Regions from separate parts of the Ruegeria sp. AM9 genome, predicted to be linked through region 2. Evidence: riboswitches for the same ligand, from Rfam matches in the RefSeq annotation. Region 2 holds a riboswitch; each other region holds the start of a gene.

Region 1 (4,206 bases), on a different contig from region 2:
GCGAACATGCCGACAGCCTCAATCCCACGATCCCGCAAGCTGCGGATCAGGGCCGCGACGGGGGCGGTATCGGCCGAGGTCAGATAGGCGCGGTAGAAAGTGACGACGATGCGTTTCGCGTCGCCCGTGAAAGCCGTGTCCACGGGGATCACGCCACGATCCGGGCACCATGCACCGCAGTCAGGCAGGGTCTTGGCGCCCATTACCGGACCTGCATAAAGGCCTGCCGCCAGTGCCATCTGCGCCAGCGCGGCTTGTGCGGCGACCTCCCCACCAGTGTCGCAGAGATGCGCCAACCGGCGCAGGGTCGAGACGGGCAGGGTGGAATAGTCATCCAGCCGCGTGTCCTCGCGCCCATCCGCAGGCAGGACGGCCAGCGCAATACCCTTAGCCTGCGCCAGTGCCAAAACCTGCTGCAACCCGTAAGACCAGTAAGGCACGCCGCCAATCAGGCGGATCAGAATGCCTTTGGCGCCCTCCAGCGTCTGTTCGACATAGGTGTCGACGGACAGAGGATGTTTCAGCGCCGTCAGGTTGGCCAGCCGCATCGTCGGCATCCGCCCCTCGGCACCGCCACCGCGATGCCAGCCTGCCGCGAAAGCGCCAAGGTCGCTGTCGGAAAAAGACAGCACCACCAGATCCGCCGGGCTCTGGCCCAGATCGGTTGGGGTCTCGGTTTCTTCTAACCCGTGGCTTTCGCGGAAGACGACGTGCATGGCTTACTCGGCGGCCTCGGTCACACCAACAAGGATGTCGCGGATCGCGGCTTCTTTGATGTCGTCATGCTCGGCGATGACCACCAGACGCGAGCGGCGCTCTTCACCCGATTCCCACGGACGGTCGTATTGGTGACGGACACGGGCGCCGACGGCCTGCACCAGCAGACGCATCGGTTTGCCTTCAACAGCGGCATAGCCTTTGACGCGCAAGATGTTCAGCTCATTGGCCAGGCGTTCGATTTTCGCGACCAGATCGACGGGGTCGGTCTGTTCCGGCAGTTCGACGATGATGCTTTCGAAATCATCATGCTCGTGATCGTGGTGGCCGTCGTGATGCGAGGGACGGGCGTCCATGTCATCTTCGGCTGCGGCTTCCAGACCCAGAACGACGCGCACGTCCACGGCACCTTCGGCCACTTCGACCACCGGCAGCGGGCGCGGAGCTTCGGCTGCGATGATCTCTTTGGCCTTGGCCACACCCTCGGGACCGGCCAGATCGGGTTTGGTCAGCAGGATGATGTCGGCGCAGGAGATCTGGTCCTCGAACACCTCGGACAGGGGCGTTTCGTGGTCGATCGAGTCATCGGCCAGGCGCTGGGCGTCCACGGCCTCGACATTCGGGGCGAAACGACCGGCGGCAACGGCCTCGGCATCGGCCAGAGCGATTACGCCATCCACGGTGATCTTGGACCGGATATCCGGCCAGTCGAACGCCTTGAGCAGCGGCTTGGGTAGGGCGAGGCCGGAGGTTTCGATCAGGATGTGATCGGGGCGCGGCTCCAAGGCCATCAGCGCCTCGATGGTGGGGATGAAGTCGTCGGCCACGGTGCAGCAGATGCAGCCATTGGCCAGTTCCATGATGTTTTCCGCCGGGCAGTCCGGGATGGCGCAGGATTTCAGGATATCGCCATCGACGCCGACATCGCCAAATTCATTGACCACAACGGCCAGACGCTTGCCTTGCGGGTTCTGCATCAGGTGCTTGACCAGAGTGGTCTTGCCCGAGCCCAGAAAGCCGGTGATCACAGTGACGGGGAGTTTCTCGAGGTTGCTCATTTCAGGGCTCCAATCGGGGGAATGCGGGCCGCACAGTTTTTGCGGAAATGTTCTGGGCGTTCGCGCCATTTGACCAGGCCGTCTTCGGTCGCGAGGTACTTGGTGGCACCTTCGACGATGGTCTCGACATGGTCGTTTTCGTTGAGGTGCTCGTAGACAAAGGTCCAGCGATCCGGCCCGCCGCGCAGCACGATGGAGCAGCCCTCATCACAGTTCGACAGGCATTCCACGGCTTTCAGAGTGATGCCCTCGGGCAGTTCCGCCTGTTCCAGCGCTTTGTGAAGCAAGGTGCCGGGTCGCTGCGCGTCATCCTCGACAGGCAGGCCGCGGCGGCACGTGGTACAGACCAGCAGCTCGACGGGTGCGGTCACGGTCATGTCTCTCATCCCCCCAAATCCTCATTGCGGGGGACGGGGTTTCATGCGGGCCACGTGTTGCGACATGGACCCGACACCGGAACACCCCGCCCGGTTTCATCTTCGGGTGCTGGCAGGTCTCCCGGCTTGCGGATGTCAGAGGTGGGCCTCTGTCGGATGTCCCGCCTTCCCGGCCTTTTGGGCCAGTGGCTGTGGGCACCCTCTCCGGTCACGGTCGCGGGGGCGGCTGCGTTTGACGGATGACCGCTGACGCATTCCCTTTTCATCCATCCGGGGATGGACACCAACCCAAGCGACATGCGGCACGGGCAGGGGCCTTGTCAAGCGCCAGACCCAGGCGGAAAACCCTCGGGACGAAAAAGCGACCAGCTTGTGTCAATCCGCGGCATCCGCCGCCAGCCGGTCCCGCAACCACGCGCAAAACAGACCTGCCGCTGCTGTGGATGGCACAGCTTGCTGAGCACTAACCATGTAATGCGACTGGGCAAAGGGAATCGCCGGACCCGCAATCGCAATCGGCGCACCCTGGCGGATCGCGTTTCTGGCGAACCGTTCCAGGATCGTTGCATATCCCGCACCGGCCATCACAAGTTGCAGCGCCGCCACCGTCGTATCCACCGAATATCGAGATGGTTGGCCGGGTGGCGCAGTGCCGATGGCTTGAAAATACTGCGCCCAGTTGTCCTCGTACCCAAGTATTTGAATCAGCGGCCCGTTATTCAGTTTCGGCGAACCGTGCCCGGCCCGACAGACCGGAACCAGCTTTTCATCGGTAATCTTCTCGGACCGCACCCCCGGCCAGTCGCCATACCCCAGCCGGATTTCCACATCCACATCGCCGGGCGTCCCGCTGTCGTTCCAGATGTGCGAGACCAGACGGACCGGAATATCCGGATGCCGGGTGGAGAAGTCCGGCAGTTCGGCGGCTATCCAGTAGGTGGCGGTCGATATGGCAGCGCGGACGGTCAGGGTCTGCCGTGAGGCCGGGCCAAACAGGCTGTTGGTGGACAGCGCGATATCTGACAACGCCCGCCGCACCGTCAGCGAATAGGATTGCCCCAGCTCGGTCAGTTCCAGCCGCCGCGCATTCCGGGTGAACAGCTTTTGCCCCAACTCGGCCTCGAGGGATCGAATATGCAGCGAAACCGCCGTCTGCGTCAGGCCAAGCTCTTGCGCGGTTGTGGTGAAATTCAGATGGCGCGCGGCGGATTCGAAGCTGCGTAGCCATGCGGGGTTTGGAAGGCGGTCCATCTATCACCAAAAAATTTTGCCCATAATGCGTGTTATTATTCATTTTCACTACAGGCAAGCAACAGGGATACTTGGCGCGAACAGCGACCTTCGGGAGGGTGAAATGAAAGTCGGATTTATCGGTTTGGGAAATGTCGGCGGCAAACTGTCAGGCTCGCTGTTGCGGAACGGAATTGATCTGACGGTCCATGACCTCAATCCCGATCTGGTGGCCGAATTCGTGGCCCAAGGCGCCAAAGCGGCCGAAAGCCCGACACAGATCATGCGGGATTGCGATGCGGTTATCACCTGCCTGCCGTCCCCTGCCGCCTCGGATGCCGTCATGCAGCAGATGCTGCCCGAGGTCGGTCCGGGCAAAATCTGGATGGAGATGTCGACCACCGACGAGGCCGAGGTCAAGCGTCTGGGTGCGATGGTGATCGAGCGCGGAGGCGCCGCCGTCGATTGCCCCGTGTCCGGCGGGTGTCACCGGGCCGCGACCGGCAATATCTCGATCTTTGCAGGTTGCGACCGCGCAACCTTCGAGCGGATTTTGCCGTTTCTGACCACGATGGGCCGCCGCGTTCTGCATACCGGAGACCTGGGCACGGCCTCGGTCCTGAAGGTGCTGACGAATTATCTGGCCACCGCCAACCTGATCACCTGCGCCGAGGCACTTGTGACCGCCAAGGCCGCTGGGATGAACCTCAACACGACCTACGAGGCGATCAAGATTTCATCCGGTACCTCGTTTGTGCATGAAACCGAAAGCCAAGTCATCCTGAACGGCTCGCGCGATATCTCTTTCACGATGGACCTTGTGA
Region 2 (4,206 bases):
GCCAGAATGACCGCCCCCAAGATTAGCTCAAGGCCCAATCGGCCCATATCAGTTGAGGCCCGGATGCATGGCTTGGGCCATTTTCGAGATCGCCTCGATATTTGCCGGTCCGGGGGTCAGTTCCTCGTAGCGCAGGCCGATCCAGCGTTCGTTCTTGACCGCGTCGATCTGCGACATCACCGGATGGTCCTGCAGGAACTTGAACGTATCTTCTGCGCCATTTCCGGTCTGGTAATCCAGCAACACAAGGAATTCCGGGTTTGCGGCGGCCACGGCCTCCCACGAGGTGCGGCCCCAGCTGGTATCCATGTCATGGGTGACGTTCTCGCCGCCCGCAGCAGCGATCATCGCATCGGGGATGGCGAATTTGCCCGCAGTGAAGGGCGCATCCGCTGGGCCATCCAGCAGGAAGACACGGGGTTTCGGCAGATCGGCAGTCTGCGCTTCGATCGCTGCCAGCTCTTCTTTCCAGCCGCCGACCAGTTCTTCGGCCTTGCCTTCGACATGCATGACCTTGCCCAGGCGCAGCACGTCGTCGAACAGCAGGTCCATGCTGGCCTCGGGGCGATCCTTGTCCAGATGCACGCAGCTCTCAGACAGGATCATGGTCTTGATGCCAAAAGGTTCCAGCGTGTCGGGGGTGACGTCGCCGCCGGGTTTCATGCCGTAATACCACCCGGCAAAGAACAGGTCGGGTTCAACCGCAACCAGGTTTTCAACGGTCGGGTATTTTGGCGCCAGCTCGGGGATGTCACCGCGCAGCGTGTCAAACTCGGGGCTGGTCTTGTACCAGCCGGTGATGCCGGTCAGACCGACGATCTTGTCCTGCAGACCCAGCGCAAAGGCCATGTCGGTCATGTTCATGTCGTGCACGACCAGCCGCTGGGGCTGAGTTTCAAAAACCAATGGTTCGCCGCAGTTATCAACGGTTACTTCACCTGCAGATGCGCCGCCTGCCATGGCGGTGATCAGGGCCGCAGACCAGATGTGTTTCATAGGGGGTGTTTCCTTGCTTTAGTTTGAAACGGGGGTTCTTCGGATATCCAGCGCCGGGATCACCCGGCCTTCGTGCTGGAAACACAGGTAGTCGACGCCAAACGTGTCGCGCACATGCGCGGGCGTCAGAACCTCGGCCACGGGGCCAAAGCTGGTCAGGCGGGTGGATTTCATCAGCGCCACATGGGTGGCAAACTCGGGGATCATGACCAGATCGTGCACGATCATCACCACCGTAATGCCCAGCTCGGCCACCAGTGACAGCATCCGGCCCTTGGCGTCCGGGTCCAGATGGTTGGTGGGCTCGTCCAGAAACAGAAGCGACGGGCTCTGCGCCAGGGCGCGCGCAATATGTGCCCGCTGGCGTTCGCCGCCGGACAGCAGCGCCATCCGTTTATCCGCCAGAGCGCTCAGCCCGGTCAGGTCCAGTATTCGGTCAAGCTCGGCCGCATGGGCTTCGGCGGACCGGTCGGAGCGGATCGGAATCTGACCCAGCGCAACGTAATCGCGCAGCAGCAACCGACCGTCCGGAAACTCCTGCTGGCTGACCACGGCGATCATGCGCGCGCGCTCTGATGCAGGCATTTGTTTCAGGCTGCGCCCGTTGACCAGAACATCGCCCAGAACCATCTCGGCGGCGCCACTAAGAAGGTTCAGAAGTGTCGTTTTCCCGGCCCCGTTCGGCCCGGCAATGGCCAGGATTGCGCCCTTGTCCAGTTCAAACGATGCACCCTGCAGCAGAACATCGCCGTTCAGCGCATAGTATTCCAGGTCACGCGCGACCAGAAACGCGGGGTCTGTCATGAGTGTTCCTCTACGTTCAGCCGGGGCATCCGGGACAGGGTTTTGGTAAACAGCGGCCGCGGTCGGTCAGAGGCGTTGGTCCAGCCATCTGCACTGTGGCGGTACTGCCGCGCAAACTCGGCCACTGCAGTGATGTCACGTTGCGTCCGGATATCGCCGAACAGGTACTGGGCTTTGCCAACGGCCTGAAATCCAACGGTAGTCGGTCGTTCGCAGCCCGCCATGCACGTGACGGTCCGAACCGCAAACCCCGCGGGCAGACTGCCCGTCAGCGCGTTGCGCAAGGCATCCGCATTCTCAGGCCCTTTGCAGGTCTCGCAGATCAGAATGAAGTGATCAGGTGTTTCCGGCATTGCCCGCTCCGCTCGTTTTCAAACGCGCAGAGAAGGTGCCAATCATGGGAACACGTGTCAGTCGTGTCATCATAGCCTCCTTCCAGGACGCCCCGCCCCGGGTTGGTTGAACATATGATGGCAGGTCTCCTGACTTGCGGGTCGATGCTTGGCCATCCTTCCCGGCCCAAGGACCAGTGGGTGTATGGCGTCGCTCACCGCTTACAGTTGCGGGGGCAGTCACGGAGTTGGCCAATTGACAGGGCCGCACCGTATTCCCTTTTCATCCCTTTTGGGGGAACCATCACCAGATTGACTGCCCGAGATGACCCGGTGCGTCAATCATAAAGTTATATCCTCTACGTTTGTTTGCCGGTGCAGCCCTGCAATTGCAGGGGGTTCTGCAAAGAGCGGCATCTGCAAAAAACCTACTGGAATGATCCCGGCAGGGCGATAGAGTCCGGTCATGCGATATTGGTTTCCCCTTGCGACGATTCTGACGTTGACCCTGTGCGGTCCGTCCGTGCTGGCGGCTCCGGGGGCTGCACTGGACTGGTCTGACTTGCCGGATCCGTCCGTTCAGGTCTTCGACGATCCGTATCGCGACCTGAGCCCGGAACAGTTCGACGATGTGCTTTTTGCCGTACGCCTGCGCAGCAGGCTGCATCAGGATGCGGGCAGCCCCGAAGAGCGGCTGAATTGGCAGGAGCTTCTGTTCGAAACCGAGGACGCCCTGGCCGCCGATGGCATTGATATCGACTGGCTGCTGGAGCAACGGCATGCCGTGGCCCGGAACCGGGATCGCGCCGGCGCTGCGGGCAACCCTGAATTTGACGGTCAGACGGTGACGCTGGCGGGGTTTGCCATTCCCGCGCCGCCCGATGCGGACGGGAACGCCATCGCTTATCTGGTGCCCCAGCGCGGGATGTGCAGCCATATGCCGCCACCTCCGCCCAATCAGATGATCCGGGTGCGGCTGAACGGTGACTGGGCGCCCAGCTATGTCCATGAACCCGTGCGGCTGACCGGAAGGCTGACCATCGATCCGTCAGAGCAGAACATGATGGTGGTCGACGGGTTTTTGCCCATGCGGGCGACGTTCCGGCTGGACGCCGACAGTGTCGAAACCCTGGAAACACAGGGCGAGCGGCTGGAGTGGACGCAAAGCATTGCCGATCGCATCCGCGCGGCGGGCAACCGCAAGACCGGCGGGGCGAAGGCCTCTGAGTGACGCGGCCGCCGGATCGGGACACTGCGGAATGGCTTGTAGATTGGTTCCGGAAGAAACCGATCATCTTTGGTGATTTGACAAACCCCGGTCTCGGGGTACCCTATATCATCCTATTTAAGTGTATCAGTGACGTTGGTTTGAGCCTCTTCAGAGGCCCGGGTGAATAGATGAACCGCATTGACCTAACAGAGGTCGCGTCCCGGGAATGGGATGTGGTGCTTGTTGGCAGCAGCTTTGCATCTATGTTTTTTGCGCATGCCCTGCCGCAGGATCTGGACATTCTCATCATTGAAAAAGGCGGGTTCCGCCCGCATGAGGCGCAGCTTCGCGATGGCTGGCGCACCGGAGAGGAGATTACTCAGCGCAACTCGTCCGGTTTTCGGAAAGACTGGCTCAGCTTCGTTGTTTTTGGCGGAAACTCGAATTTCTGGTGGGGCGATACTCCGCGATTTCATCCCGGTGACTTCCGGCTGCAGTCCCGGTTTGGCGTCGGAATGAACTGGCCGTTCGGGTATGACGATCTGGCGCCCTATTACGAGCGGGCGGAAACGTTGATGGAGATCGCAGGCGGCGGGTCAGCTCATATCCTGCCCCGCAAAACGCCGTTTCCCTACCCCGAGTACGCCAAGTCCCGTGCGGATGTTGCGTTGTAGAACCACAGCAAGTCCTGGGTTCCGCTGCCTTCCACGCGCGCAAATGGCGGCACGCGGCAATCCTGCTGCGGTCGGGTGTCACCTCACCGGCGCTGGGGCGTTTCCTGCACGAAGAACCCTCGCAATCCGTCCTTGTCGATACGGCCACGTTAAAGAACTATTTCGGCGGCACGTCTGAAACCAGCCATGG
Region 3 (4,206 bases), on a different contig from region 2:
CAGATTGGCGACTGGCTGGAAATGTCGGCAGGTTTGTTCAATCAGATCGAACCCGGCCGCGAAACCGATCTGGTCGACCCCAGCCGCGCCGGGCATAATTTCGATGTTCTGCAGGGGCTGAGCTGTCAGATCGACCTGTCGCACCCATCGCGCTTTGACGCCGCCGGTCGCCTGACCGACCCCGCGCATCGCCGGATTCACGACATCCAGTTCGAAGGGCGCCCCGTGACCCCGGACCAGCGCTTTGTCGTGGCGCTGAACAATTACCGCGTCAATGGAGGGGGGCATTTCCCCTTTGTCGACCGGGCCGAACCGATTCCGGTGCCGGCTCAACCCGTCCAGCGCATCCTGCAAGATTATTTCTCGGGCGCCCTGCCGCGCGACCCGCTGGAACACGCGCCCCGCGCCTTTCGGTTTGCGCCATTATCCGGGGCGACAACCTTGCTCCGGACCGGCCCAAAGGCCCACGATCACATTGCCGAGCTTGAGAAATACAGCCCACAGTTACTCGGAGAAGACGAAGAAGGCTTTTTGCTGATCCGTTTGACGCTCTGACGGGTTGTCTTTTCCACGCCCGTTGCCTATATCGACCGATGAGAGGTTGGCGCGGGCGAGCGCCTCGCCAACCTGGTCAGGTCCGGAAGGAAGCAGCCACAACGAGCCCCGCTTGGGTCGATGTCCAACCTCTCACTTCTTCCTCACAGAGAATGCAAAACGCCGGACCCGGCAGTATCATGCGATCAGCCGGGGCCAGAGGGCAGCGTTGCGGCGGGCGAAAGCTCCGATATGGCCCACTTCGGACAGGCCGAATTCAGCAGGTGACAACAGATGGCGGCGCGCGTGCGGCCCGTACAGATCGGCCAGCCGCCACACCGCGTTCGGCGGCACCACATCGTCATCCTCGAAGGTGAACAGATCCACAGGCGTCTCCGACTGCGCCCAACGCGCCTCGGGCAGAGTGATCCCGATCTCGGGCAGGTAGTTGCGCGGCGCGGTGCACCACCGCCGCCACTGCCAATAGACGCTTGCCGGCAGATCGGCCCCGAATCCCAGCGCCTTGCCCGGAAGATAGCCCAGAGCTTTCACCGCCAGCGGCGCGTGGCCGTACCAGAACAGCAATGCCAGCGCCCGGTAGGGCCAGGGATGGTCCGACACCGTCACCGGGCCAGAGCAAACACAGATCATGCGGTCGATCTGATCGATATCGGGTTGTATTGGCCCCAGCATCCCGCCGACGGAATGCCCGATGCTCCACTGCTGCGCGTCAGGGAACCTGCGTCGCATTTCAGCCCGGGCAGCTGGCATGTCGATCAGGGCCCAATCGGCCATCTTGACCCGCGATGCCTTCAGCGGCCCGGTCAGCGAATGGCCGAAATCACTGTAATCATAAGTTAGACAGGCCATCCCCTGCGCCTCGGCCAGCCAGCGGGCAAAGTGCTGATAGTAATCCCTCGGCACGCCCGTTGCGCCATGAATGACCACCGCCACCCGAGGCGCCGATGCCGGCATATACAGACGTGCGGATAAGGTGCCCGCGCATGATGGAAACTGGAAATCCTCGGTCGAAACAGTCTGTGTTGCGTCCAGCATGGTGCGGCCTCCGGGATTTTTGAACCGATTGGTTCACTTTCTCCAGTCCGCCGTGTTTCCGTCCGCAAGTCAACTATGACCATACGTCCACCTGGCCACGCAAATTGCCCGCTTGACTCGGGTCGCCCGCACCCGTTAGCGATGGCTTGATGGTTCTCGACCCCGATCTCGGGGCGGGATGAAAAGGGAACACGGTGCGGTTCTGCCCGGTGATGCCGGAACGAACCAAGGCCGCGACTGCCCCCGCAACTGTAAGCGGTGAGCAATGCCGAAACACCACTGGCCGAAAGGCTGGGAAGGTCGGCAAAGCGATGACCCGCAAGTCAGGAGACCTGCCATCGAAGCAAAACCGAAACTCGGGCGGGGTGTCCGGGCAGGTCGTCAGCACGCTGTCACACCTGATCTACGCCCCCGTCCTGCGCGCGGAGGGCGCATCATGATCTGGAAGACGAAGACACATCAATTCACCGCAACCGTGTGCCAGAAAACCGGCAAGACCTGCCCGGCCCTGGCACAGATGGCCCGCGCCGTCGTGCAGGCGATGGAGGCCGCTGCACCGGCGACCACCCCGGATTTCGAAGTTGAGGGCAGCAGCGAACTGGCCCATTGCGCTCAGGGCTGTTTCGCACGGTTTCGTGCACAGGCGGAACAGATTCGCGTGTTTTGCGGGACCGATGCCGACACCGCGATCGAAACGCTGGACGACTATGCAGATATGATGTTCTGCCTTGAATTCACCACACGCCCGGCCAAGCTGTTGCCGACACCGCCCTGCGCGATGCTCGAGGCCTCGGTCATTGCGCAAAGCCCGGTCGTGCGGCCGGAACGGCACGCGGCGCTCTGAACTAGTGGTAAGGCCGGGTGCTGGCCGCCTGTGCGGCCCAGTCCAACTGGCCGTCAGTCTCAACGGCGCAGGGCCGTACGGCGCGCAGGCGTTTCAGCGCTGCCTCGGGGCGTTCGCCGTGTTCGACCATAAGGCGCAGGACGATCATCCCGGACCGCCCGCAGCCACCCCGGCAATGTGCCAACACGCGCCCTCCGCGGGCCAGAACCTGTGCCGCCGCCGCGCTGACCTCAGGCCATGCGGCCTGCACCTCAGGCGGCGGCGCACCAAAATCCGTGACCGGCAGATGCGCCCAGCCGATTGCCGCGGCGCGCAGGTCGTCGCCGAATCCGGCGGCCCCCTCCTGCAGCATTTCACCCTCGGTAGTCATGGAAATCACCAGATCGGGCTGCCAGTCGCGGATGATGTGAAAATCCTGCCGATAGTTGCCCGCTCGCCCTGGCAATGGCGACAGAGCAACCGTGCCGTTGCCCACCTGCACGGCGTGAATTGCGAACAGTCTCAAGTGATAACCCTCCTGCCTATGCGTCTATGGTACATAAACTGCGACGCAAACGGAAATTCGCCAAGCGGGATGTGGACGCGGGCGGCGGGGGTCTCTACGCTGCATCGGAACCCGAATCCGACAGAGCAGACATGACCGACACGCCCAGCCCCGCCTATCAGGTTCTTGCCCGCAAATACCGCCCGGAAACCTTTGCCGACCTTGTGGGTCAGGACGCCATGGTGCGCACGCTGAAAAACGCGTTCGAGGCCGACCGGATCGCGCAGGCCTTCATCATGACCGGCATTCGCGGCACCGGCAAAACCACCACGGCGCGGATCATCGCCAAGGGCATGAACTGCATCGGCCCCGATGGCGAAGGCAAGCCGACCACGGAACCCTGCGGCCAGTGCGAGCATTGCGTGGCCATCATGGAGGGCCGCCACGTCGACGTGATGGAGATGGACGCCGCCAGCCGCACCGGTGTCAACGATATTCGCGAGATCATCGACAGCGTCCGCTATCGCGCGGCTAGTGCGCGCTACAAGATCTACATCATCGACGAGGTTCACATGCTCTCGACCAGCGCCTTCAACGCGCTGCTCAAGACGCTTGAGGAACCGCCCGAGCATGTGAAGTTCATCTTTGCCACAACCGAGATTCGCAAAGTACCGGTGACGGTGCTGTCACGCTGTCAGCGCTTTGACCTGCGCCGGATTGAGCCCGAGGATATGATCGGCCTGCTCAGCAAGATCGCAGCGGCCGAAAATGCCCAGATCGCCGACGACGCGCTTGCGCTGATCACCCGCGCCGCCGAAGGGTCGGCACGGGATGCGACCTCTCTGCTGGATCAGGCGATCTCGCACGGGGCCGGAGAAACCAGTGCCGATCAGGTGCGCGCGATGCTGGGTCTGGCCGATCGCGGCCGGGTGCTGGACCTGATGGACATGATCCTGCGCGGCGACGCGGCGGGCGCCCTGACCGAACTGAGCGCGCAATATGCCGAGGGCGCCGACCCGCTGGCCGTGCTGCGCGACCTCGCCGAGATCACCCATTGGGTCTCGGTCGTAAAGATCACCCCGGATGCCGCCGAAGACCCGACCGTTTCGCCAGACGAACGCGCCCGCGGCGTGCAGATGGCCGAGGCCCTGCCGATGCGGGTTCTGACCCGGATGTGGCAGATGCTGCTGAAAGCGCTGGAAGAGGTCTCGGCCGCGCCAAACGCCATGATGGCCGCCGAAATGGCAGTGATCCGTCTGACCCATGTGGCCGACCTGCCCAGCCCAGA

Evidence for each region. Region 2 has a riboswitch for cobalamin ahead of ACR0DO_RS08470 (DUF1636 family protein). Riboswitches for the same ligand answer to the same signal wherever they lie in the genome.
Region 1: linked by a shared signal. The riboswitch ahead of ACR0DO_RS06900 (DUF1636 family protein) and the one ahead of ACR0DO_RS08470 (DUF1636 family protein) in region 2 are both predicted to bind cobalamin.
Region 3: linked by a shared signal. The riboswitch ahead of ACR0DO_RS18325 (hypothetical protein) and the one ahead of ACR0DO_RS08470 (DUF1636 family protein) in region 2 are both predicted to bind cobalamin.

What each region holds. Positions count from the first base shown of each region.
Region 1 is NZ_JBQFWY010000002.1:408,456-412,661, reverse strand. Features, by position in the region: gene cobN (cobaltochelatase subunit CobN) at 1-716, opposite strand, end outside; gene cobW (cobalamin biosynthesis protein CobW) at 720-1,775, opposite strand; gene ACR0DO_RS06900 (DUF1636 family protein) at 1,772-2,152, opposite strand; cobalamin riboswitch at 2,247-2,455, opposite strand; gene ACR0DO_RS06895 (LysR substrate-binding domain-containing protein) at 2,528-3,403, opposite strand; gene ACR0DO_RS06890 (NAD(P)-dependent oxidoreductase) at 3,507-4,206, shown strand, end outside.
Region 2 is NZ_JBQFWY010000003.1:249,344-253,549, forward strand. Features, by position in the region: gene ACR0DO_RS08455 (FecCD family ABC transporter permease) at 1-47, opposite strand, end outside; gene ACR0DO_RS08460 (ABC transporter substrate-binding protein) at 49-996, opposite strand; gene ACR0DO_RS08465 (ABC transporter ATP-binding protein) at 1,015-1,800, opposite strand; gene ACR0DO_RS08470 (DUF1636 family protein) at 1,797-2,153, opposite strand; cobalamin riboswitch at 2,256-2,453, opposite strand; gene ACR0DO_RS08475 (DUF3299 domain-containing protein) at 2,599-3,363, shown strand; gene ACR0DO_RS08480 (hypothetical protein) at 3,531-4,016, shown strand.
Region 3 is NZ_JBQFWY010000017.1:48,241-52,446, forward strand. Features, by position in the region: gene ACR0DO_RS18305 (bifunctional 2',3'-cyclic-nucleotide 2'-phosphodiesterase/3'-nucleotidase) at 1-555, shown strand, start outside; RNA gene ffs (signal recognition particle sRNA small type) at 595-693, shown strand; gene ACR0DO_RS18315 (alpha/beta hydrolase family protein) at 733-1,590, opposite strand; cobalamin riboswitch at 1,724-1,944, shown strand; gene ACR0DO_RS18320 (hypothetical protein) at 1,902-2,030, shown strand; gene ACR0DO_RS18325 (hypothetical protein) at 2,027-2,434, shown strand; gene ACR0DO_RS18330 (protein-tyrosine phosphatase family protein) at 2,436-2,939, opposite strand; gene ACR0DO_RS18335 (DNA polymerase III subunit gamma/tau) at 2,966-4,206, shown strand, end outside.